Regions from separate parts of the Desulfurobacterium thermolithotrophum DSM 11699 genome, predicted to be linked through region 2. Evidence: riboswitches for the same ligand, from Rfam matches in the RefSeq annotation. Region 2 holds a riboswitch; the other holds the start of a gene.

Region 1 (11,915 bases), 140 kb from region 2:
AGGAACTCTTGCCAGAGATTTTCCAGCTCGTAATCTGAATAAGTTTTCTTTTCTATCTTTTCAAGGTGGTATAGGTATCCTGCAGCAACTGTAGAGAGATCGTTTAAAGAAGTTGCACCAGATACCTCTTGAGCAATAAGACAGATAAGATTTGCACACTGCATAAAGAGAGTTTCTAATCTTTTTGGAGGAGCTGCTCTTCTTTCATTCTTTGCATTGCTACGAAGACCGTAAAACGCAATGTCTTTAGCAGACAATCCAATACAGTAAGCACTCAAGCGATAAGTTTGATGGTGATATGCCCACCCTTCTTCGTGATGAATTCTTACAGGTAATCCTTTATATACAACATCAAAAAGATAATCCTTCATTACTTCGCCAGTCACAACATGTTCTAAAACAGGAACTCCTCTAACAAAGTTGGCATTATTCCTTGAAATATCGTCGTTTTCGATAAATAAATCGATGAGTTTGAAATACTTGTTGTGCATTATTCTTCCTCCACAGGATAAAACGGATTGAATTGGTGTGGAGAGAATTCTAACAATTTTCTGATCTCATTTTTATCTTCTTCCAAAAGTAGTGGATACTCTACTGTTCTAAAAACAGTGTACTGTAAAGGATTTTTCTTTATTATTTCTAATGATGTCATTAGTTTTTCAGAATAATTCAAAACTGCTTCATCGTCTACATCTTCTGTGGAAAAGAGAACTCTCTTAAAGCGTTTTAGTTCCTGAGGGGTGTATCTAACTTTGAGAGGAATTTTTATATCCAAAGCAAAACCATTAACTACTTTTTTTTCTATCAGTCTTTGAATTACTTCTGGATTTGTTCCATTTGTATCAACCCTAACTGAGAATCCTAAAGATCTTATAAACCTTAAGCCTTCCTCGAGTTTTTTTTCTAGTGTTGGTTCCCCTCCAGAGATAATGATAAGCTCAACTCCTAAAGCTTTTAGCATTAAAAGTTTCTCTTTTAGTTTTTTGTAGCTTAATTTTTCCTTTTTTCCTTTATATTCGTTGTATCCGTGGCGATTATGACAGTGATAACAGTTAAGATTGCAGAGATTGATCTCTGTATAAAGTACAGCTGACTGGATGCCAGGTTGGTCTCTAAATGTAATTGGAGTTTCAACATCAAGAAAAAGGGAGACCTTTATTAGGTCTTCCTTAACTTCCTTGCGACCGTTATCATGTTCTTTAAAGCTGGAATTACTTCTTCCCATCTTCTTGTCTTCAATCCACAATCAGGGTTTATCCAGAAGTTTTCCTTAGGAATTACCTTTAGAGCTCTTTCTACAATTACTTCCATCTCTTCAAGAGATGGAACGTAAGGAGAATGAATATCCCAAACTCCAAGACCTATTTGTCTGTCAAAAGCAACTTTTTCAAACGTTTCTATGATATCACCTTTTGATCTTGATGCTTCTATTGAAATTACATCAAAATCCATGTCTACTATGTAATTTATGATTTCTCCAAACTCAGAGTAGCACATGTGAGTGTGAATTTGTGTCTCAGGCTTAACTGAAGAGTGGCAAAGTCTAAATGACTTTATGGCCCAATCAAAGTACTCGTCCCAGTTCCTTTTCTTGATTGGAGCTTTTTCTCTAATTGCTGGCTCATCGATTTGGACAATCTTGATACCAGCTTTTTCGTAGTCCTTTATTTCGTCTTTAAGAGCAAGTGCTATTTGGTAAGCAACTTCTGAAGTTGGAATGTCCTCTCTTACATAACTCCAGGCAATGATTGTTACGGGTCCTGTAAGCATACCTTTAACAGGCTTTTCTGTTAGACTTTGAGCAAAGACTATTTCACTAATTGTCATCTGTCCATCTCTTTCAACATCTCCATAGATAATAGGTGGACGATAACATCTAGTTCCGTAAGAGATTACCCAACCGTTTCCTGTTGTTGCAATTCCTTTCATTTTTTCGGCAAAGAATTCGACCATGTCTGTTCTTTCAAACTCACCATGAACAAAGACATCAATATCAAGATCTTCTTGAATTTGAATAGCTTTTGCAATCTCTCCTCTGATAAATGTCTTATAGTCTTCCTCAGAAAGTCTTCCTTTTTTGTAAAGAAGTCTCACTCTTCTAACTTCTTCTGTCTGTGGGAAACTTCCAATTGTTGTTGTTGGAAAGAGAGGCAGGTTAAGAACTTCTTGCTGTTTTTTAATTCTTTCTTGGTAACTTGGCTTTCTAACAAAATCTTCTTCCTTTAAGCTCTTAACTCTTTCTCTCACTTTAGTTATTTCTCCAAAGGAGCTTTCAAGCTCAGCAACCCACTCTTTAGCTTCTGCTTCATCCCCTGAAAGGATTTGAGAAATTAACTGAAGCTCTTTGAGTTTTTCTTCTGCAAAAGCTACCTTTTTCAAGAGCTCTTCTGGAAGAGTTACACCTAAGAGATTTACAGGAAGATGAAATAGTGGTGCAGCATTTGTTACAACAACATCAAATTTCTTAGAAAGCTCGCTGATAACCTCAGCTGTTTTAAAGAGGTCGTTTCTCCAAACGTTTCTTCCATCAACAACACCAGCAAAGAGCTTTTTACCTTTAGGGTCAATTTCTCTAAGCTGAGCTAGGTTTTCGCCTCTGTCGTGGGCAAAGTCAACGCCAACTCCAGAAACTGGAAGATCAAAAAGCTTTTGAAGACAATCAACACTATCATAATAGGTGAAAATGTTAATTTCAGCATTAGCTTTTTCAAAAGATTTGTAAGCATCTTGTATGAGGTTCCACTCTTTTTCTGTTAATTCCATAACGAGGGCTGGATCTTCAAGGTGAACAGACTCAAATCCTTTCTCGTTTATGTACTGGACTACTATTTCTGTAAGTTCTTTTAATGCTTCTTCAAAATACTCTTGGGGAAGATTTTTCGAAAGCTTTAAAAATGTAAAAGGAGCTATTAGATGAACATTTTCTCTTGCTCCTTCGTGTCTGTTCCAGACTGGAGTTGTCACTTTAAAACATGGTTTCTTTCCTTCAAAGTCTGGAACTAGATAGTGGTAGTTTGTGTTAAACCACTTTGTCATTTCAAGGGCGTCTTTACCTCTACAGAGGTTAAAGTACTCATCAAGAGTTTCAGCTTTGTAGACTCCAAAAAGAAGAGCCATATCGAGCATCGGATCGTAGAGGGTCATTTCCCCCTGTGGATGGGCATTAACGTACTTTTGGTAGGTCTCTTCTCTTTTTCTATTGAGCTCCTTAATGCCCGTAAGAAGCTCTTCTTCTGTAACTTTCTGCGCCCAGTATCCTTCTATTAGGCGCTTAAATTCTCTCTGCTTTCCAAGTCTTGGAAAGCCGTAAGCATACGTTTTCATCTTTTCTACCTCCTGCGGTGTTTTGTTTTAAACACCTGCAGGAAGCTCTAAGGCGGGAAAAGAAAAAGGAATACCCTCTTCTTTCCCGCGCCCCGAACCCCCGCAGGACGCGAAGGGGTAGGAGTTTCTCCTACCCATCACGGGCCGGTCTCCCGGCTTGCAGGGTTAAATAGGCTTTAACCTTCCCAGAGAGGGAGCTTTTCACCCATACTCTCCAGTGGTTAAAGCCAGAAAAACTCCTGCTCACGGTTGCGAGGACAGCGCCGGACTTTCACCGGACTTCCCGTTCACCCGTGACGGGGGTCAATTTAGGACAAATTGGCAGAATAATCAAATCTGATAGAGAAAAAGATAGACGTGTGGTAAATTTTGATTAGAAATAATTATAGATGAGGTATGACTTGGAAATAAAAGTAAAAGTCAAAAATGGAAAAGTGTACACAGAGCTTAAAAGTGGAGAAGAAGCTTTTATAACTTTTAGAGAATTAGAAGAAAGGAAAGTAATTATAGTCACTACAACTTATGTACCTGTAAACTATAGAGGTAAAGGTATAGCTGCTAAGCTTTCAGAAAAACTTGTTGAATTTGCAGAGAAAAAAACTATAAGATAGTACCTCTTTGCTCTTATACTCAAAAGTACCTTGAGAGGAAAAAGCCAAATCTCATAGCTAAATAGGAGAAGTTATGGAAGTTGTTGTTACAACTGATAGAAAACCAACTCCAGAGATGAGAAGTGAAGGGAAGAAACTGTCTAAGGAACTCAAGACGGTATATGTAAAAAGACGCCATAGAACCATCGAGTCCATAAAAAAAGAGTTTGGAAAAAACGTACTTGTTGTTGGTAAAGATTTAAATCTTACACTTCATACGCTTAACGGCAAAAAGCTCTTTTTCCATCCAGGTCTATTTAAGATTAGACTTTTAAACTACATATCAACAGGTTATGAGGCGATGATTGAAGCTATGGATTTAAAGGAAGGAGAAACTGTTCTTGACTGTAACCTGGGACTTGCTCAAGATGCTCTTCTTTCAGCTTTTGTGTCAAAAAGGGAAGTTATCGGCATTGAAAAAGAACCGGTAATTTATGAAATAGTTAAAAGGGGGCTTAAAACTTATAAACCGAGAGGAAAATTAAAAACTGCCGAGTTTGCTTTTAGTTTAGTGAAACCTTTTAAGGGAGATAACTACCAATTTTTAAAGCAGCAGCCTGATAAATCCTATGATGTAGTTTATTTTTCTCCAATGTTTATTAAGCCAAAGTGGCACTGTGATGTTATGGCTCCATTTAGGGAAGTTGCGGTGAAGGATTTTATCTCTCCAGAGACTTTGAAAGAAGCAGAAAGAGTAGCTAGAAAAAGAGTTGTTATAAAAGTAAATAAGGGTGTAAAAGACCTGTTCCCTTATCTTTCAGACTATCAGCTAAAAGAGAGCTCTACTAATGTTGAATATCTCTATAAAATTTTGTAAGGAGCTCTGTAGTGACCCCTTAAGATGATTTTAAAGCTTATCTCTCTTTTCTTTTCGTTAGAAAAAGTTATAGCTAATTTTTTGAAATTAGAAATTTATTGCAAATAAAAATTTGTAGACGCACTTACTTTATTCAGATTCTTGAAGTTGTTAAGCCCCTTCACTCTTTCCTCAAATCTTAAAATTTTTCATTTAGAAAAGATGACTTGGAGGATAGATGCGAAAGATTTCTGTCGTTAAAAGAAATGGCAGTAAAGAACCGCTTAATATAGAAAAAATTAGAAAAGTAATTAATTGGGCTGCAAAGGGATTAGAAGTAAATACATTAAAACTTGAATCAAAATTAAAACTTCATTTTTATGATGGAATTACAACTCGAGAAATTCATAAATCCATAGTAAACACAGCACTTCAGCTTACAACTCCAGAAGAACCGGACTGGAGAATCTTAGCTGGAAGACTTTTCATCTTTAATCTTTACAAGGAAGTATCCATAAAAAGAGGAACCTCAAAACTTGCATATATTGGTGGTGGAAAAGAGTACCTAAAAGTCCTAAAAGACCTTGTAGAAAAAGGTTTATATACCAACGAGATTTTCAAAAGTTACTCTGAAGAAGAAATAGTTAAAGCTGGAGACTATCTAAAGCTTGAATACGATTTTCTATACGACTATGCAGGAGCAAATCTACTTGCCAAAAGATACCTATGTATATACGAAGACTATCCGATAGAGCTCCCTCAGGAAATGTATATGTCAATAGCTTTAATGCTTGCTAAAGACGAATCTATAGATAAAAGAATGACATTAGTTAAAAAGTTTTACGACTTGATAGCTGGTAAGAAGCTATCTTTAGCTACGCCAATTCTTATAAACTTGAGACGTCCAAACGGAAACCTTTCTTCTTGCTTTATTACTGCAATGGACGATAGTCTTGATTCCATTATGTATACTGCAAATCAAGTCGCGCAAATATCAAAAAGAGCTGGTGGAGTTGGAGTAAACTTATCAAGAATTAGAGCTCAAGGTTCTTGGATTAAAAAAGTCTTTGGAGCAAGTGGTGGAGTAGTTCCATGGATAAGAATTCTTAATGACATAGCTGTAGCTGTAAACCAAGAAGGCAAAAGAGCCGGAGCTGTTACGGTAGCTCTTGACGTTTGGCATCTTGACATTTTCGATTTTCTTGAACTAAAGACAGAAAATGGTGATCTAAGAAGAAAAGCTTTTGACATATTTCCTCAAGTTGTGATTCCAGACCTTTTTATGGAAAGAGTAAAGAAAGACAAAGATTGGCTACTTGTTGATCCATATGAGGTAGAAAAGAAGTTTGGCTTTAGGCTATACGAACTCTGGGGAGAAGAATTTGAAAAAGCCTACGTACAAATAGAAAAAGAAAGCTATAAGTTAAAGCTAAAAAAGAAAGTGAAAGCTAAAGAACTCTTAAAAGAAATCCTTAAAACCCAAGTTGCAACAGGACTTCCATACATTTTCTTTAAAGATACTGCAAATAGATTAAATCCACTTAAACACGATGGCTATATCGGAAATGGAAATCTCTGCATGGAAAGCTTTTCTAACTTTAGACCTTCAAAGAGCTTTAAAACAACTTTAGAAAAAGGAAAAATTGTCAGCAAAGTAGAAAAGCCAGGACTAGTTCATACGTGTAATCTTCTTTCTATAAACCTTGCAAACATAGAAAACGATAAAGAGCTTGAGGATGTAGTAAGAACTGCTGTAAGAATACTTGATAACACTATCGACCTTACAACTTCACCAATTTTGGAAAGTAAACTTCACAACGACCGTTATAGAACGATTGGAATTGGAACGCTTGGGCTTGCAGATTACCTTGCTAAAAGAGAAATACCTTACGGGAAACAATCTCTTAATTTAATAGATGAGCTTTATGAAAAAATTGCTTACTACGGAATAGACGAAAGCATAAATCTTGCAAAGGAAAGAGGAAAATTTCAAGCTTTTGAAGGCTCAGATTGGAGCAGGGGAATAATTATTGGAAAAGATAGAGAGTATCTTTTAAAGAAAACTCATCTAAAAGAAAAATGGCTCACAGTTTTAGAAAAGCTTAAAAAGTATGGAATTAGAAATGGTCAACTCTTTGCAATAGCTCCAAATACAAGTTCTGGACTCTTGCAGGGAGCAACTCCAGGAGTACTACCACCCTTTAGCAGGTTCTATATTGACAAAAACCAAAAACAAGCAGTTCCGATATGTCCGCCTTACCTAAAGAAAAAGTTTTGGTTTTACAGAGAAAGCAAGTTTTTAAACCAAAAAGAAGTAATAGATGTTATCTCCACAATCCAAAGGTGGGTTGATAGTGGAATTAGTATGGAGCTCCTTTTTAACCTTAACCTTGGAGTAAGAGCAAAAGACATTTTTGAAACAGTCATTTACGCTTGGGAAAAAGGTATAAAGACCATCTACTACGTTAGAACGATTCAGAAAGATAGTCAAACAGCAATTTCTAAGAAAGAAGAGTGTGTAGCCTGTGCAAACTGAGTAATGGGGGAAATAATGGCTGATATTAGAAAAGAGCTCATGAAACCAAGACCAATTTTCAACCCGAACGGAAACGATGATCCTACAAAAAGGGGAATACTTTACGGAAATACCACCAACATCTTTAATCTTAACGACGTTAAGTATGAGTGGGCTACAAAGCTTTATAGAGTTATGATGGCAAACTTTTGGATTCCCGAAACAGTTGATCTTACTCAAGATGTTTTAGACTATAAAGAGTTGACTGAAGATGAAAGACAGGCTTACGATGAAATACTTTCCTTTTTAGTTTTTCTAGATTCTATTCAGACAACAAACATTCCAAATATTGCAGCTTATGTTAAAGCTCCTGAAATAACAATTGACCTTTCCATTCATGCCTATCAGGAGGCTATCCATTCTCAAAGCTATGGATATACGATAGAGTCTGTTATTCCCCCGCAGCACAGAGAGACTGTTTACTATTGGTGGAAAAAAGATCCAATACTTTTTGAAAGGAACAAATACATAGCTGATATTTATCAGAAGTTTCTTGAAGAACCAACAATGGAAAACTATGGAGAAGTTCTTGTAGGAAACTATCTTCTTGAAGGTCTTTATTTTTACAATGGCTTTATGTTTTTCTATAACCTTGCATCCCGCAATCTTATGCAAGGAACAGCTGATATTATTCGCTACATAAATAGAGATGAGCTAACTCACGTTATTCTATTTGAGCACTTTATGAAAGACCTGACAGATGAAGAGTTTAAAAAGTATTTACCTAAGGACAAGATTTATGAAATGTTTAAGGTAGCAGTTAACCAAGAACAAAGATTCAGTAAAAAAGTTATTGGAAACAAAATCCTTGGAATGAATGAAAAGTCTATTGAAGAATATACCTACTATGTTGCTAACAAAAGATTAAAAGCTCTTGGACTTGATCCTATATTTCCTGATACTCCAAATCCTTATGAGCATCTTGAAAGAATTGCAGACACAGGTGGAGAAGGAAACGTTAAAGCTAACTTCTTTGAGGCTACAGTTACCTCTTACAATCAAGCAAGTGCTGTTGAAGGTTGGGACGAAATTTAGAATTCACTATTTTTAACTTTATTATTTTTAACTTTATAATTTTCAATTCAAAAATATCTAAAGGAGTGAAAAATGCCAAGAATCATATTAGTTAGACATGGGAAAACCGTTTGGAACGCTGAAGGTAGATACCAAGGAAAGATGGATATACCGCTAAATGAAGAAGGAAAAGAACAAGCAAGAAGAGTGGGAGAAGCTTTAAAAGATTTTCCAGTTAAAGCTGTTTACTCAAGTCCTCTTTCAAGGTGTAAAGATACAGCTTTAGAAATTGCAAAACATCATAATCTTCCTGTTGAAGAAAGAGACGGTTTTAAGGAAATAGACCATGGAGAATGGGAAGGAATGCTTGCTTCTGAAGTACAAGAAAAATATCCAGAACTTTTTAAACTTTGGAAAGCCAAACCAGCAGAAGTAAGAATGCCAGGAGAGGGTGGAGAAAGTCTTCAAGATGTTTATGATAGAGCTGTAAAAGCTTTTGAAGAAATTGTTAGTAAACATAGCAACGATGACCTAATAGTTATTGTGGGACACGACGCAACAAACAAAGTTATAATGTGCTATCTACTTGGAGTTGATTTAAATAAGTTCTGGGCATTTAAACAGGCAAACTGTGGAATTACTGTTTTAGAGTATGATCCAGAAACAAAAAAAGTTGTTGTACATGTAGCAAACGCAACAGGACATCTTGGAAAAGAAATAGATTTTGAAATTCAAAAGTCTTTATAAATCTTAAGATTTACAATCTTTGGAGGCTGATACTTATCAGCCTCTATAATTGATATACTATAAAGCAGTTCTTTAAATAAGTTAGCAGGGTGAGAAATGACGAATGAAAAATTAGCTCCTAGACTAGAAGATTATCTTGAGACAATTTATCTTTTAGAAAAAAAGAATGGAGTAGCAAGAGTTAAAGAAATAGCCAACGAAAGAAGTGTGAAAATGCCTACGGTTACAGACGTTTTAAGAAGACTATCAGAAAGAGGATATATCCTTTACGAGCCTTACGGATATGTTAGAACAACTGAAAAAGGAAGAGAGTATGCTGAGAATCTCTATAAAAAGCATGAAGTTTTAAAAGACTTTATGAAGACAGTTCTTCAGCTCCCTCCAGAAATTGCAGAAAAAGAAGGATGCCTGATGGAGCATCATCTTTCTAAGGAAACAGTTAGAAAGATTCAGAAGTTAGTTGACTTTTTTAGAGAAAAAGGACTTTCTGAGGAATTTAAGGAGTTTTTATGGAAGGGATGACAAATCCTTTTTTAGTTCCTGAGTTCGTAGAAGATAATTCTCTCATTCCAATAGTGGAAAAAATCTTATTAGGAGAAAGACTTACTTTTGAAGATGGAATTAAACTTTTTAAGACAAACGATATCTTAACTCTTGGAAAACTTGCGGATTTTGTAAATAAGAAAAAGAACGGAAATCTTGTCTACTTTGTTGTTAACAGACACATAAATCTTACAAATCTTTGTATTGGAAACTGCAAGTTCTGTGCTTTTAGAAGAAGTAAAAGCGATGCAGATTCTTATGAACTAACTATAGATGAAGTTTTAAAAAAAATTGAATCTTTTAAAGGTATTTCTGAAATTCATATAGTTAGTGGTCTTCATCCAGAGTGGAGTTATGATTATTATATAGAGCTCTTAAGGGAAATAAAGAAAAACTTCCCTTACGTACATATCCAAGCGTTTACAGCAGAAGAAATTGATCATTTATGCAGAATTTCTGGAAAAGATACTGAAGAAGTTTTTTGCGACTTAATAGAAGCTGGTCTTGGTTCACTTCCTGGAGGTGGAGCTGAAATTTTTAGTGAAGAAATAAGAAAGAAGCTTTGTCCTGAAAAGCTTTCATCTGATAGATATCTTGAGATTCATAAGATTGCTCATAAATTTGGATTAAAAACAAATGCTTCTATCCTTTACGGTCATATTGAAACTTATGAAGATAGAGTTAAGCATCTTTTAAGGTTGAGAGAGCTCCAAGATGAAACCGGCGGTTTTCAAGCCTTTATTTCCTTTGCTTACCATCCGAAAAACACCAAACTTGGCGGTAACTTTACAACAGGCTTTGATGATCTTAAGATGTTATCAGTTGCAAGGGTTCTTCTTGATAATTTTCCTCACATAAGAGCTTTTTGGATAATGCTTGGAGAAAAACTTGCTCAAATATCTCTTCACTTTGGGGTTGATGACCTTGATGGAACAGTTATTGAAGAATCAATTACCCACTCTGCAGGTGCAAATACAGGTTCTTTTATGCCAAAAGAAAGACTCATAAAACTTATAAAAGAATCGGGTAAGATTCCGGTGGAAAGGGATACGAACTATAACGTTATTAAAGTTTATGATTAGGAGTACTCTATGGAAGAAGTTATTCTCTCCCTTGTAAAAGATAAAAATTTATTTTCCATTATTGAAAAAATTTTTTATAATAAAAGACTCACTTTTGAAGATGGAATTAAACTTTTTAACTCTTTTGATCTTCCTATACTAGGACTTCTTGGAAATTATGCTGCCGAGAAAAAGAATGGAAAACTTGCCTACTTTAATGTTAACGTTCATATAACTCCTACAAATATTTGTATCGGAACTTGTAAATTCTGTGCATTTAGGAAGAAAAAAGGTGAAGATGGAGCTTACGAGTTAACAATTGAAAAGATCTTAGAAAAGTTAAGAAATTACAAAGAACAGAATCCCGGACTTACAGAAGTCCATATTGTTGGAGGACTTCATCCTGATTGGGGATACACAGAGTACATTGAAATAATTAGAGCTGTTAAAGAAAGCTTTCCAGATATTCACATAAAGGCTTATACTGCTGAAGAAATTAAATATATTGCAGAAAAAGGAAGAAAATCTATTGAAGAAACTATAAAGGATTTGATAGAAGTTGGACTTGGCTCTATTCCTGGAGGAGGAGGAGAAATTTTTAAAAAGGAAGTGAGAAAAAAAATTTGTCCGGATAAAATATCTGGTGAAGAATACCTTAAGATTCATAAAACTGCTCATAGATTTGGCTTAAAGTCTAACGCGACAATGCTTTTTGGACATATTGAAAGCTATAAAGATAGAGTTGACCATCTTTTAAAACTTAGAGAAGCTCAAGATGAAACAGGTGGTTTTCAAACGTTTATTCCACTTGCCTTTCATCCTCTTAATACAAAAATTCCCGGAGCAACTTATACTACCGGAGTTGACGAACTCAAAACTATCGCTGTTTCAAGACTTTTGCTCGATAACTTTTCTCACATTAAAGCTTATTGGATAATGCTTGGAGAAAAGGTTGCCCAAATAGCACTTCAATTTGGAGCCGACGATATAGATGGAACAGTTACAGAAGAAGATATTACGCAAGCTGCTGGAGCAAAGGCTGGAGAGTATATGCCAAAAAGCAGACTTATAAAGCTTATAAAAGAAGCTGGAAAAATTCCTGTTGAGAGAGATACTCTCTATAATGTTATAAAAATTTATGATTAATATAGATATAAATCTTATTTGTTAGTTGTTAGTGTTGATATAAAAGGATCTTCGAAAGA
Region 2 (11,915 bases):
TATTCAAATATGTCTTGAATCTGAAAATAAGGCTCATGCATTAGTTTCTACACTTTAAGCAAAAATCTTAATAAAACTGTTGCATAAGAACCAGGTGGAAGAGAAAACTTGAGTTTGATGGTTCGTTTTGTTTTTTCCAGTATCTTTAGTTCTTCTGGAAAGACTACAGCCTTTCTTAAGCCATCAGTCATAACTCTCATACCACCAACCTCTTTATCAAACCACTCCTTCTTTATTTCATATTTTTGCTGAACTTTCTTAATAATCTTCTTTAAAGTCTTATCTACTGGAGAAAACTGATGGCCTGTATAAGGTATTTCAAGTTTTCTCAAGTAATCTATATCGTAGACTTGAGTATAGTAACTTAATTTCCAGTTGTTTATAAAAGGAACTCTTTCAAAAGGATACTTTGCTTCAATATACTCCCTTAAGTACTCATTCCAAAGAAAGCTTTGAAAGGCAAAGTTAAACATAAGTCTTACGTTTTTTGGAAGTATTCTAAAAGCTTTTTCTGCTGTGAGTCCTCTCATTAAACCTCTGATTAAATCCTTTTCGTATTCCTCAAGAGCTGGAGAAAGAGTTTTATAAAGTCTTCTCCAATCTCCCCAGTAATCAACTGAGCTCTTACCAAAGAAGTAACTTCTTAGAGCTCCATCAAAATCTCCTTTCAAAAGATACCTTAAAACAAAATCATCTCGACTTTTTACACTTCCAAATCTCTGCTCTCCAAAGTAGTTTGGAAAACCATAACTTTTGACTACTTCTAGATTTTTATAAAAACGTTCCCTCATATTCTTTTCAAAGTTCTTCACTGTAATAATAAATCTGTTTCCTTTTAAATCACCAAGACTTAAAAACTTTTCTACGTATCCAAGAACTTCAAGACAAAACCCCATTTCTTTTTCAAAATTTACGGAATTAACTTCTTTCCACCGATTATTAATCAATTTAAAACACTTTCTTTCTATTTGATAAGTAATAGGAACTGTTAAATATTGCTCTGTAATTGCATATCTATCTTTAAGACCGGCAAAACCCACTTCTTTAAGAGGAATTTTCAATAATCGCGAAATCACCCTCAAAGCTTCCAAAGTTGAAACATTTGATTTTTTTAACTTCACAAAGTAATATTTTCCCTCTTCCTTAGGCTCTAAAATAGGAATTTCTTCAACTATAAAATCTTTAGGCTCTCTCTTTATTTTGTTGTAAAGTTTCATTATCTTCCTCCAAAATAGATATAACATGCTTAGCAGCTATAAGAAAATTTTCAAAAGGTTTAATTCCTACACGTATTCCTCCTTTACAACCAGCATTAAAAGCTAACATTACATCAATCTCTTTATCTCCTATAACAAAGCTTTTTGACAAATCAATGTTCCAATTTTTTACTGCCTTTTCAACCATCCCTACTTTCGGTTTTCTGCAGTTACAGTTATCACTAGGTTTATGGGGACAGAAAAAAAAGTCGTCTATCTGAACACCAAAAGGGTTAAGGAGCTCTTGTAATTTTCTATTTACAGCCCAAAAATTATCCTCTCTAAAGTATCCTCTACCAATTCCAGACTGATTACTAACCACTATAAGTAAGAAACCAGCCTCTTTCAAAAGTTTTAATCCTTGCGGAACTCCTGGCAAAAGCTCAACTTTCTCAGGTTCATGAATATACCCATCATCTTTTATAAGAGTGTTATCCCTATCCAGCAATATAGCCTTTCTTTTCACGATTCTCTCCCAAAAATTTGTTTTAGAAAACAATTTAATTTATGTTTAGAATGGTAACCTAATATTAGAGGATATAATGGATATCATCGAAATAAGAAACTGGTTTGCTCAAAACCTATGTAACTATCTCAGAAACAAAGAAAAAAAATCCTTAGAAAAACTTTTAACTGTCATAGAAGTAGTAGAAAATGGAAGTTCTAAGACCAAAAAAGATATTGCCGAGTCTATCAGCCTTGAATTTTCTCTCGTTGTAAGGAAAAACGAGAAATTACTCTTAAATCAGGAAGAGTTAGATTCATTTACTAAAGAATATCTAACAAAAAAGGTTAAAGCATACAAAAATTTTCTTAACTCACTTAACGGTTTTGAACCTGTTGATAGTGATATAGAAAGAAATGTCCGTATGGCTAGAAAGCTATTTGACGCAGGACTTTATTTTGAAGTTCATGAACTTCTTGAAGAGCTCTGGATGGTAGAATTTGGTAAGTATAGAGAGTTCTTGCAAGCTCTAATTCAAATTGGGGTAGCTTATTACCACATCACAAATTACAATACAAGAGGATTTGAACACCTAATAAAAAATGCAAAAAAACTTTTAGAACCTTACTCGGGAGTGCTCTTTAGTGTTAACGTTGACCTATTAAAAGAAGAAGAATTGAGCAATCAAACTTCAGATAAGGTTATAAAGTTTTGATAAAATCAACATCTAAATACAGAGAATAAACAAAAGGAGGAAGTCATGAGAAGCTTTAATGATGATCTTGCAAGAAGCCTTGGAATAGGTAATACAATCGTTGGTTTTATGATGATGATAATGTTTATTCTTTTACCTCTAGGTATCTTTTCAGAAGTTCTTGATTTAGAACACTACATGGGACTTAAAACTGTTCTTTCTATAATTTTTGCCTTTATTACTTTTCTGTTCTATGTAAACTATGCTAAAAGTCTCAAGTTATCTCCTATAGTGCAAGGATTTGGCGCAATGATATCTCTTTTAATGGGAGGGATTCTTTTCTTTGTTACAGTTGATGTCATCCTTAAAATATTAGGACTGGAATAGATAAGGAATGGATTTAAGGCAGCTAGAAGTATTTTCTAAAGTTTTTGAGCTCAAAAGCTTTTCAAAAGCTGCCGAAAAGCTTAGGATTTCTCAACCTACGGTAAGTGCGCACATTCAAAATCTTGAGGATGAGCTTGGAATTAAACTTTTTGATAGAATGGGTAGGAAAATACTTCCTACCCTTGAAGCAAGAATTCTTTATAGACATGCCGTTGAGCTTTTAAAAAAGAAAGAAGAAGCACTTTCTGAGCTTTTATCAGTTACAAAAAAGTCAAAAGGAACTTTAAAGTTAGCAGTAAGTAATATTCCGGGGGACTATCTAATCCCCCATATACTTTTAAAATTAAAACACCTAATGCCTGAAGTTGTAGTTCAAGTTGAAATCTTTGATTCGAAAAAGGTTATAAAACAACTTAAAGAAGTGATTCCGGAATACGATATAGGATTTGTCGGTTCTTTAATTACAGATCAGAAGTTAGAATACAAAAAAATACTTGACGATGAAATTGTTTTAATAGCTCCACCTTACTACAATTCCGAAAAAATGACACTTGAAGATTTTAAAAAACTACCACTCCTTATAAGGGAAGAAGATTCAGGAACAAGAATAGCTGTCGAAAGAGCTCTTAAAGAAAAAGGAATTAGCTCACTATCTCTTAATATTACTGCCTTCCTTGGAAGTAATACTGCCATAAAAGAAGCAGTAAAAAAAGGAGTTGGCTTTGGTCTTGTATCAAAGTACTCCATTAAAGAAGAACTTGACTGCAACAAGCTAAAAACAATAAAAATTGAAGGATTATCAATAAAAAGAAGTTTTTATGCAGTCAGAAGAAATGACATTACACCTATTCCGGCTGCAAGAACACTCTGGGATAATCTAGAAAAACTCTTTAACTCGAAAAATACTTAAGTTTATTAAGAGCGTCTTTATAAATTGGCTGATCTATAAACTTTCCTTTGTAAGTTATTCCTCCCTTTCCTTCTCTTAGTGCTTCTTCATAAAGTTTTACAATTTCCTTAGCTTCTTCTATTTCTTCTAATGAAGGAGAGAAAACTTCATTGGCTATCCCTACCTGCTTAACTGAAATACAAGATTTTCCATCAAATCCAAGTTCTTTCTCTCTTTCTACCTCTTTCCTGAAACCTTCCAGATCCTCGTAATCCTGATAAGCTGGGGCAATTGAAGAAACGTTATGAGCTCTACAGGTAAGAACAAACTTTTCTCTAATGTAGTCTGCAAATCTTGATGTTTTTAAAAGCTTCTGGGAAAGCTTTAGGTCTGCAAAAAGGTCAAGTATTCCAAGATATGCAGCATTAATTCTCTTAGAAGCTCTTAAAATCTCTCCTAAATTCTCAATTGCTCTTCCGGTTTCAATCGATAGTTGTAGTTTTATAGTTCCCTCCTCTAATCCTTTCGATAGTTCAAAAGCTTTTAGAATTCCCTCAAGTACAACGATGTCTTCTGCTGTTTCTACCTTACTCAGACGAATGGCATGGGGAATAGCTGGAAGAAGCTTAGTTATATCTTCCCAAAAATATTGTGAATCAAGAGGATTAACTCTTATAACAATCTCTTTTGAACCATCAAAAGAGGTGTTAGTTAGAAACTTCCTCAAAAATAATCTGGCAAAAGGCTTATTCTTATCTGAAACTCCATCTTCAACGTTAAAAATAATAATATCGGCATCCCTACCAAAAACTTTTCTCAAGTGTTTAACCCTATCTCCAGAAACTATAAGTGCAGACCTTCTGAAAGGCTTTTCAAAAAATTTTCTTTCCTGAAGATTTTCAGGATATCTTTTCAATTCTTCAACTTTCAGTTCATCTGCTAAAACCTTTTCACCAAGTTGAAAGAGCTCTTCCACCATTTTCCTCCAATTCAGACAATTAAAATTAACGGGGCAGAAGCCCCAAAAATTTTATCTAAAATTCAAATTAACGCCAGCAAAGAATGCTCTTCCCATTGTGTTGTAGCCGTAGGCGAGCTCGTAATCTTTATCTGTCAGATTAATCCCTTTAAGGTAGAAGTTAACCCTGTCGTTAAGCTGGTAAGAAGCGTAGCAGTTGTAGGTGGTAAAAGAAGGAAGAGTCTTTCCATTAGAGTCCTCTCTATCGCTATAGTGTTCAGCCCAAGCTGAAAACTTAATTTTTTGATAGACAGAATTGAAACCTAATGTATAGCTAATTTCAGGTCTTCTAGCCCTTAAATCTTTGGAAGTATGGAGATGGGTATATGTTCCGTAAACATTTAACCAATCTGTAATATCAGCATTAATTTTAACTTCAGCACCTTCTGTAGTTGCTTTATTAACATTCCTATAACTACCAGTCCAAGAACCTGGAGGATACCAGTCAATCATATCCCAAACGTGATTTTTAAAGTAGTTAACTTCAACATTTCCATTAAGTTTTTGAAAGTTTATACCTTGCTTTATTCCTAATATCCAACCTTCACTTATTTCTGGTCTAAGATCTGGATTTCCTCCATATCCATAAAGTTGGCTAATGTTAGGAGCTTTAAAACCTGTTCCATATTGGCCCTTTAAAGTTGTTCCTGTTTCTTTAAAGTCGTAAGCTGAAGATACCTTATAAGTAGTTTTAGCTCCAAACTGACTATGGAAATCCCTTCTAATAGCAAAGGTATTATGCACTCCTAAATAATCTGTATGAATTTCAAAAAATGCTGATTTTGTGTGAAGGTTAGGAGCTCCTGAAGTATTTGTTATCTCTTGTTTGTAGTTAATCCCACCTGTCAAAAATAGGTTATCTAACAAATAATAAATGGGCTGAATTGAAACATAGCGTGTAATTCCGATAATATCTCTTCCATAATTTCTAACTTCTTTATTATTTGATAGCTTAGTTGTAATCATAAAGTTATCAGAAAAGATCTTATCAATTTTAACTCCAGCAAAATAATTGTTATAAGTTGTATAGGCATCTGGAGTCCAGCTACTATCATACTCTACAGTTCCTTCTTTGAGCTTAAAGTTTCCAGTTATCTTAACTGTATCTGTTAAATTCCAACCATAACTTATCCAACCACTTCTATAGCTATACTTATCGCTATCTGATTCATAATTTGGTGATTTATCGTTAGTAGCGCTAAATCCATTAGTTTTAAAGTTTTCAAAAGATAAAGACAAATATCCATCTTTTAGCTTAAGTGCTGAATAAAGGTTTTCTTTAAATGTTTTGTACTTACCACCTTCAAAATTAAGCTTAAGTTCATTTTTATCTGGTTTTTTAGTAATAATGTTGATTACCCCAGCAATTGCCTCAGAACCATAGAGAGCTCCTTGAGCTCCTTTAAGAACTTCTATTCTCTCCACATTATTTAAGTCTATGTAAACAAAATTAGCTTGAGAATCTATACTACTTGGATCATTTACCGGTACGCCATCAATCATAACTAAGATGTACTTTGTCGGGAGCCCAAGCATATAAACACTTGTCGTCTGTCCAAAACCACCATTTGAGCTAATATGCACCCCTGCAACATACTTTAAAACATCGGCAATACTTGTAAATCCATACTTTTTAATTTCTTCCTGAGTAATGATGTCAACGTCATCACCAACGTGCTCAACAGGAACTTCTACTCTTGTAGCTGTTACCTGTACTTCCGGTATTTCTTCAGCAGAAGCTCCAGAAATCAGCAACAAAGAAAGAACAAGTAGTCTTTTTCTCACTCTCTACCTCCTAAGATTTGATTTTATGAAAACTTCTTCTTTTAACTTTAAAACTTTGAGCTTAGTATCAAAAAGATGTTCTACGTTCTCAAGAAATTCCTTTCTTCCACCAGTAAAGAAAAGCCTTCCATTTTTTAATCCTAAAAATTGATCTGCAATATCAACAAGAAAATTAAGATCATGCGCTGTAATAATTACTATTTTTTCTGCTTTTTTTAATTTTTCTATTATTTCAGCAAGGAATGGAAGAACTTTAACATCTAAAAAAGCTGCTGGTTCGTCAAAAAGATAAACGTCAGGGTCAATAAGAAGAAGCCTTGTTATGAGAACCTTTATTCTTTCTCCACCACTAAGAGTAGAAAAAAGTCGATCTTTCAAATGGTATATATTCAATTTCTTTAGATAAGATTCAACCTTTTTAATATCTTCATCAGCCAAAGAAGGAAAAAATCCCTTTAACGGAACGAGTGAAGATAGTAGAAATTCAAAAACTGTATAAGGAAAGGAAATTTCCAATATTTGTGGGAAATAGTTGACTTTTAAAACTCTTTTTCTTGTTGAAAAATTATTTAAGTCTTCTCCATCAAGAGTTATCAGGCCGGAAGACTTTAAGAACCCTCCGATACACCTAAGAAGAGTTGTTTTTCCCGAACCGTTTTTACCTATAAGACCTACTACTGAACCTCTTTTTACTTTGAAGGAAATATCATAAAGTATATTTCGATAAGAGAGATTTTTAACTTCTAACAACAGAGTACCTCCAGACGATGTAAAGAAATGCAGGAACTCCTATGATAGAAGTTATAACGCCTACAGGCAGGACAACTGGAGAGAAGATATTTTTAGCCAACCCTTGAGAAAAAACAAGAATACTACCTCCAAGGATGAAAGACAGAGGTAAAACTTCCTTGTAAAGCCTAAATCCTAAGAATCTAACAGCATGGGGAACAACAATTCCTACAAAACCAATTATTCCAGCTTTTGCAACAAAAAGAGAAACAAAACAGGAAATAACAATGATGTAGAAAAACTTTTCTTTATTTGGTGAAATTCCTGAAAAAAATGAAAGCTCATCTCCAAGGCTTAAAGCATCAAGTCTAAAAGCTACTGGCAAAAAAACTAAAAGAGCAAGTAAAGAGAGAAGTAAATATCTAAGAGCAGTTTCTATTTCTATAGAGGGAATGTAACCAAGAGTAAAAAAGAAAGCATCTTGGACAGAATAAAAAGGAATTACTGCAAAGAGAAATAGTATAAAAGCAGAAAGAAAAGCATTAATTCCTACTCCAAAAAGGAGAATCTTAAGGTTATCCATGAGAAAAAAGCTAACTATAGAAATGAGAAAAACAGTTAAAAGTCCTCCAAGTAGAGCTCCAAATTCTATATTTATTCCCTGCCATGCACTTATCGTTGCTCCTAAAGCCCCTCCGGCAGAAACTCCTAAAATGTAAGGATCTGCCAGAGGGTTTCGAAAGACTCCTTGGAAAATACCCCCTCCCATTCCAAGGAGTCCTCCAACAGAAAAAGCTAATAAGAGCTCTGGAAGTCTAATGTCGATTAAAATAGTTTTGTCAAACGCCGAAAGGTTCCAAAATAAAGAAAAAGCAAAAGAAGATATCACAATTAACAGTAATATTATTTTCTGCAAATATTTTCCTCCACTTCCTCAAGGCTTTTTAAAATCCTGGGACTTGGATGTAAAAGATTATCAGGAGTAACAAAAATAGACTTTATAGAAAACTTTCTTAAAAATTTTTCTGCCAATTTAAGCTTATTTCCCTTAAAGGACAAAAGTGCTAAATCCGGCTTATTCATAACGATAAATTCGTTTGACACAACTCCAAAAGAAATATCAGGAACAACTTTTGCCTTACTTAAACTAAAAATCTCTCCAATAAAACTTTTACTACCAGCAACATAAATAGGTTGAAAGGAAATAAGAATGATTAAATTTTTCCCATTAAGGCAAGTAGATAAAGTCTTTGCTTTTTTTTCTAAAGATTTTATGAATTCCTTTTTCTTTACTTCTCCATTATTAGAAAGAGTATTACCTATAACTTCTATAGCATTTTCTATATCCTTTAAGGAAATAAGTCTTAAAACAATAACTTTAATTCCTAATGTTTCAAGTTTTTTAAGAGTTGCTTTAGGAGTAAGATTTGAAGCTATTACAAGATCAGGATGTAGAGAGTAAATCTTTTCTACATTAGGATTTACAATACCACCTACTTTAACCTTCTTTTTCGCGTCATCAGGATAGTCACAAAAAACAGTATCACCTACAAGTTTGCTATCAGCTCCAACGTAGTAAATAATTTCAGTTATTGCCGGTGAAAGAGAAACTACCTTATTAAATGAATAAGCCGGTAAAACAAGAAGTAAAGCTAATAAAACAGCAAGAAAGTATCTCACCCTTCCTCCTTGTCCCGACCCCCCGCAGGACAAAAGAATCTCAGCGCAGGCCGGTCTCCCGGCTCGCAGGGTTAAATAGGCTTTAACCTTCCCAGAGAGGGAGCTTTCCACCCACACTCTCCAGTGGTTAAAGCCCATTATTTGTTCCCTGCTCACGGTTGCGGGGACAGCGCCGGACTTTCACCGGACTTCCCGTTCACCTGCGCAAGAGAGATTATACTAATTTACGCTTTTTTTTAGGTAAAATAACTCTTACTTCTAAAATCTATATTCTTGGAGAGTGTGAAAAATGTCAAAGTTTCAGTTTGCAAGGATAGATAGGCTTCCTCCTTACGTTTTTGCAGTTGTAAACGACCTAAAAACTAAAATGAGACGTGCAGGAGAGGATATTGTTGATCTTGGAATGGGAAATCCAGACCTGCCAACTCCTCAACACATAGTTGATAAACTCTGTGAAGCTGCTCAAAATCCCAAAAATCATCGCTATTCTCAAACTAAAGGGCTGTTTAAGCTAAGAGAAGCCTTAGCTTTATGGTATAAGAGAAAGTACAACGTCGACCTTGACCCGGAAACAGAGGTTATAACAACAATCGGTTCTAAAGAAGGACTTGCTCATCTTGCCCTTACCCTCATAAATCCTGGAGACGTTGCTATTGTTCCAAGTCCTGCATATCCAATTCATCCTTACTCAATAATCATCGCAGGAGGAGACGTTAGGTCAGTTCCACTAATTCCTGGAGAAGAAGAAGGATTCTTCGAATCAATAGTGAAGGCCTATAAAGAGAGCTGGCCAAGACCAAAACTTTTGATTCTAAACTTTCCACATAATCCAACAACTGCATGTGTTGATCTTCCTTTCTTTGAAAAAATTGTAGATTTTGCAAAGGATAATAACCTCATAGTTATTCAAGATATTGCTTATGCAGAAATATCTTTTGATGGATACGTACCTCCCAGTATTCTTCAGGTAAAAGGAGCAAAAGACGTTGCTGTTGAGTTTTACTCACTCTCAAAAAGTTACTCAATGGCCGGCTGGAGAGTAGGTTTTGCAGCTGGAAACAAAGAAATAATACACGCTCTTTATAGAATGAAAAGCTATCTTGACTATGGAATGTTTCAACCAATACAAATAGCTGCAATTATTGCTTTAAAAGGTGATCAATCCTGTGTTGAAGAGTACAGGAAGGTCTATGGAAGAAGAAGAAATGTCCTTGTTGAAGGTTTAAACAGAATTGGATGGAAAGTAGAAAAACCTAAGGCTACTATGTTCGTTTGGGCTGAAATTCCAGAAAAGTTTCAGTCGATGGGATCTCTTGAATTTGCCAAAATGCTTCTTCTTGATGGTAAAGTTGCCGTCTCTCCAGGAATAGGATTTGGAGAGTATGGAGATAAGTACGTAAGATTTGCTCTTGTTGAAAATGAGCTCCGAATTAAGCAGGCAATTAGAGGAATAAAGAGAGCTTTTGAAAAATATGGACTAAGAAACATAAATGTTTAGGAGATAGTATGGAGAGCTTAAAGGTTGGAATTATCGGTTGTGGAACCGTTGGAAGTGGTGTTGTAAAACTTTTAACGGGAAACAAAAAAGTCATAAGTGAGCGAATAGGTAAGGATATAGAAATAGCTTTTGTTGCAGATAGAGATGTTGAAAAAGTAAAAAGGCTTGGAATCCCTGAGGAGAAAATAGTTGATGATGGATTTAAAGCTCTCAATATTGAGTGTGATGTTGTTGTTGAGCTAATTGGAGGAACAACAATAGCAAAGGACATTGTTTCTCTTGCAATAGAAAAAGGAAAACACGTTGTAACCGCGAATAAAGCTTTACTTGCAGATTATGGAGAAGAATTATTTAAAAAAGCAAAGAAAAAGGGAGTTTCTCTTAAATTTGAAGCAAGTGTTGGAGGAGGAATCCCTGTTATAAAAGCTCTAAGAGAGGGCTTAGTAGGAAATAGAATAAAAAGAATCTACGGAATTATAAATGGAACTGCCAACTACATCTTAACTGAAATGACGGAAAAAGGTATAACTTTTGATGAAGCTCTAAGGAAAGCACAGGAATTGGGATATGCTGAAGCAGACCCAACACTTGACGTAGAAGGGTACGACGCTGCTCACAAGATAGCAATCCTCAGTACACTCTCGTTCTGCAGATGGGTAAAGACTGAAAACGTTTATGTTAGAGGAATAAAAGACATTACACCCGTTGATATAGAGCTCGCCCGTGAATTTGGCTACAAAGTAAAGCTTCTTGCAATTTCAAAGCTCGTCGATGAAGAGTTAGAAGTTAGAGTCCATCCGACAATGATTCCAGAAGACCACATTCTCTCAAACGTTAACGGCGTTTTCAATGCCTGTCTGATAGAGGGAGACTTCGTTGGAGATACTCTCTACTACGGAAAAGGAGCAGGAGAAAAGCCAACTGCAAGCGCAGTTGTCAGTGATATTGTAGATATTGCAATTGGAAATAAATACTTTGTTCCAGAATGTCTCTTTAAAGAAGGTGATAAACCTAAGATAAAAGCTCCTGAAGAGTTTATCTCAAGTTTTTACCTAAGATTTACAGCAGTTGATAAACCAGGAGTTCTTGCAAAAATTTCTAAAATCCTTGCAGATTATGGAATAAGTATAAAGATGGCTCTTCAAAAGAGCATCAACATTAACGGTGGTGTTCCTGTTGTAATGACAACTCATCCAGCCTGTAAGAGCAATGTTCAAAAAGCAATTGAAGAGATAGACAAACTTGACGTTATTTTAAAACCAACATTTGTTTGCATGATAGAGGAGCTTTGAAAATGATAATAGTAGCACTTGATTTTGACTCTAAGGAAAAAGCACTTTCATTGGTTGACAGGATAAAAGGGAAGATAAGCCACTTTAAAGTGGGATTGGAGCTCTTTTCAAGGTGCGGAATAGAAGTAGTAAAGGAAATTTCATATAAAAACTGTAAAGTTTTCCTCGATCTTAAATACCACGACATACCAAATACTGTGAAATCTGCTGCTAAAGTAGCAGTTGAAGCCGGTGTCTGGATG

The links. A riboswitch is a leader RNA that binds a small molecule or an ion and turns the genes downstream of it on or off. The one in region 2 is predicted to bind cobalamin.
Region 1: another riboswitch for cobalamin. It lies ahead of metE (5-methyltetrahydropteroyltriglutamate--homocysteine S-methyltransferase); the one in region 2 lies ahead of DESTER_RS00530 (helical backbone metal receptor).

The regions. Positions count from the first base shown of each region.
Region 1 covers NC_015185.1:236,629-248,543, forward strand. The annotation lists gene nrdD (anaerobic ribonucleoside-triphosphate reductase) at 1-491, opposite strand, end outside; gene DESTER_RS01290 (radical SAM protein) at 491-1,225, opposite strand; gene metE (5-methyltetrahydropteroyltriglutamate--homocysteine S-methyltransferase) at 1,159-3,324, opposite strand; cobalamin riboswitch at 3,450-3,634, opposite strand; gene DESTER_RS01300 (GNAT family N-acetyltransferase) at 3,726-3,935, shown strand; gene DESTER_RS01305 (class I SAM-dependent methyltransferase) at 4,009-4,791, shown strand; gene DESTER_RS01310 (ribonucleoside-diphosphate reductase subunit alpha) at 5,009-7,306, shown strand; gene DESTER_RS01315 (ribonucleotide-diphosphate reductase subunit beta) at 7,346-8,380, shown strand; gene cobC (alpha-ribazole phosphatase) at 8,453-9,106, shown strand; gene DESTER_RS01325 (metal-dependent transcriptional regulator) at 9,203-9,628, shown strand; gene mqnE (aminofutalosine synthase MqnE) at 9,616-10,731, shown strand; gene mqnE (aminofutalosine synthase MqnE) at 10,741-11,856, shown strand.
Region 2 covers NC_015185.1:91,993-103,907, reverse strand. The annotation lists gene DESTER_RS00580 (HDOD domain-containing protein) at 1-58, shown strand, start outside; gene truD (tRNA pseudouridine(13) synthase TruD) at 48-1,217, opposite strand; gene DESTER_RS00570 (D-glycero-alpha-D-manno-heptose-1,7-bisphosphate 7-phosphatase) at 1,183-1,722, opposite strand; gene DESTER_RS07970 (DUF309 domain-containing protein) at 1,799-2,416, shown strand; gene DESTER_RS00560 (hypothetical protein) at 2,462-2,782, shown strand; gene DESTER_RS00555 (selenium metabolism-associated LysR family transcriptional regulator) at 2,790-3,692, shown strand; gene DESTER_RS00550 (HpcH/HpaI aldolase/citrate lyase family protein) at 3,673-4,650, opposite strand; gene DESTER_RS00545 (TonB-dependent receptor plug domain-containing protein) at 4,702-6,474, opposite strand; gene DESTER_RS00540 (ABC transporter ATP-binding protein) at 6,478-7,224, opposite strand; gene DESTER_RS00535 (FecCD family ABC transporter permease) at 7,211-8,119, opposite strand; gene DESTER_RS00530 (helical backbone metal receptor) at 8,107-8,883, opposite strand; cobalamin riboswitch at 8,915-9,102, opposite strand; gene alaC (alanine transaminase) at 9,173-10,381, shown strand; gene DESTER_RS00520 (homoserine dehydrogenase) at 10,390-11,673, shown strand; gene pyrF (orotidine-5'-phosphate decarboxylase) at 11,676-11,915, shown strand, end outside.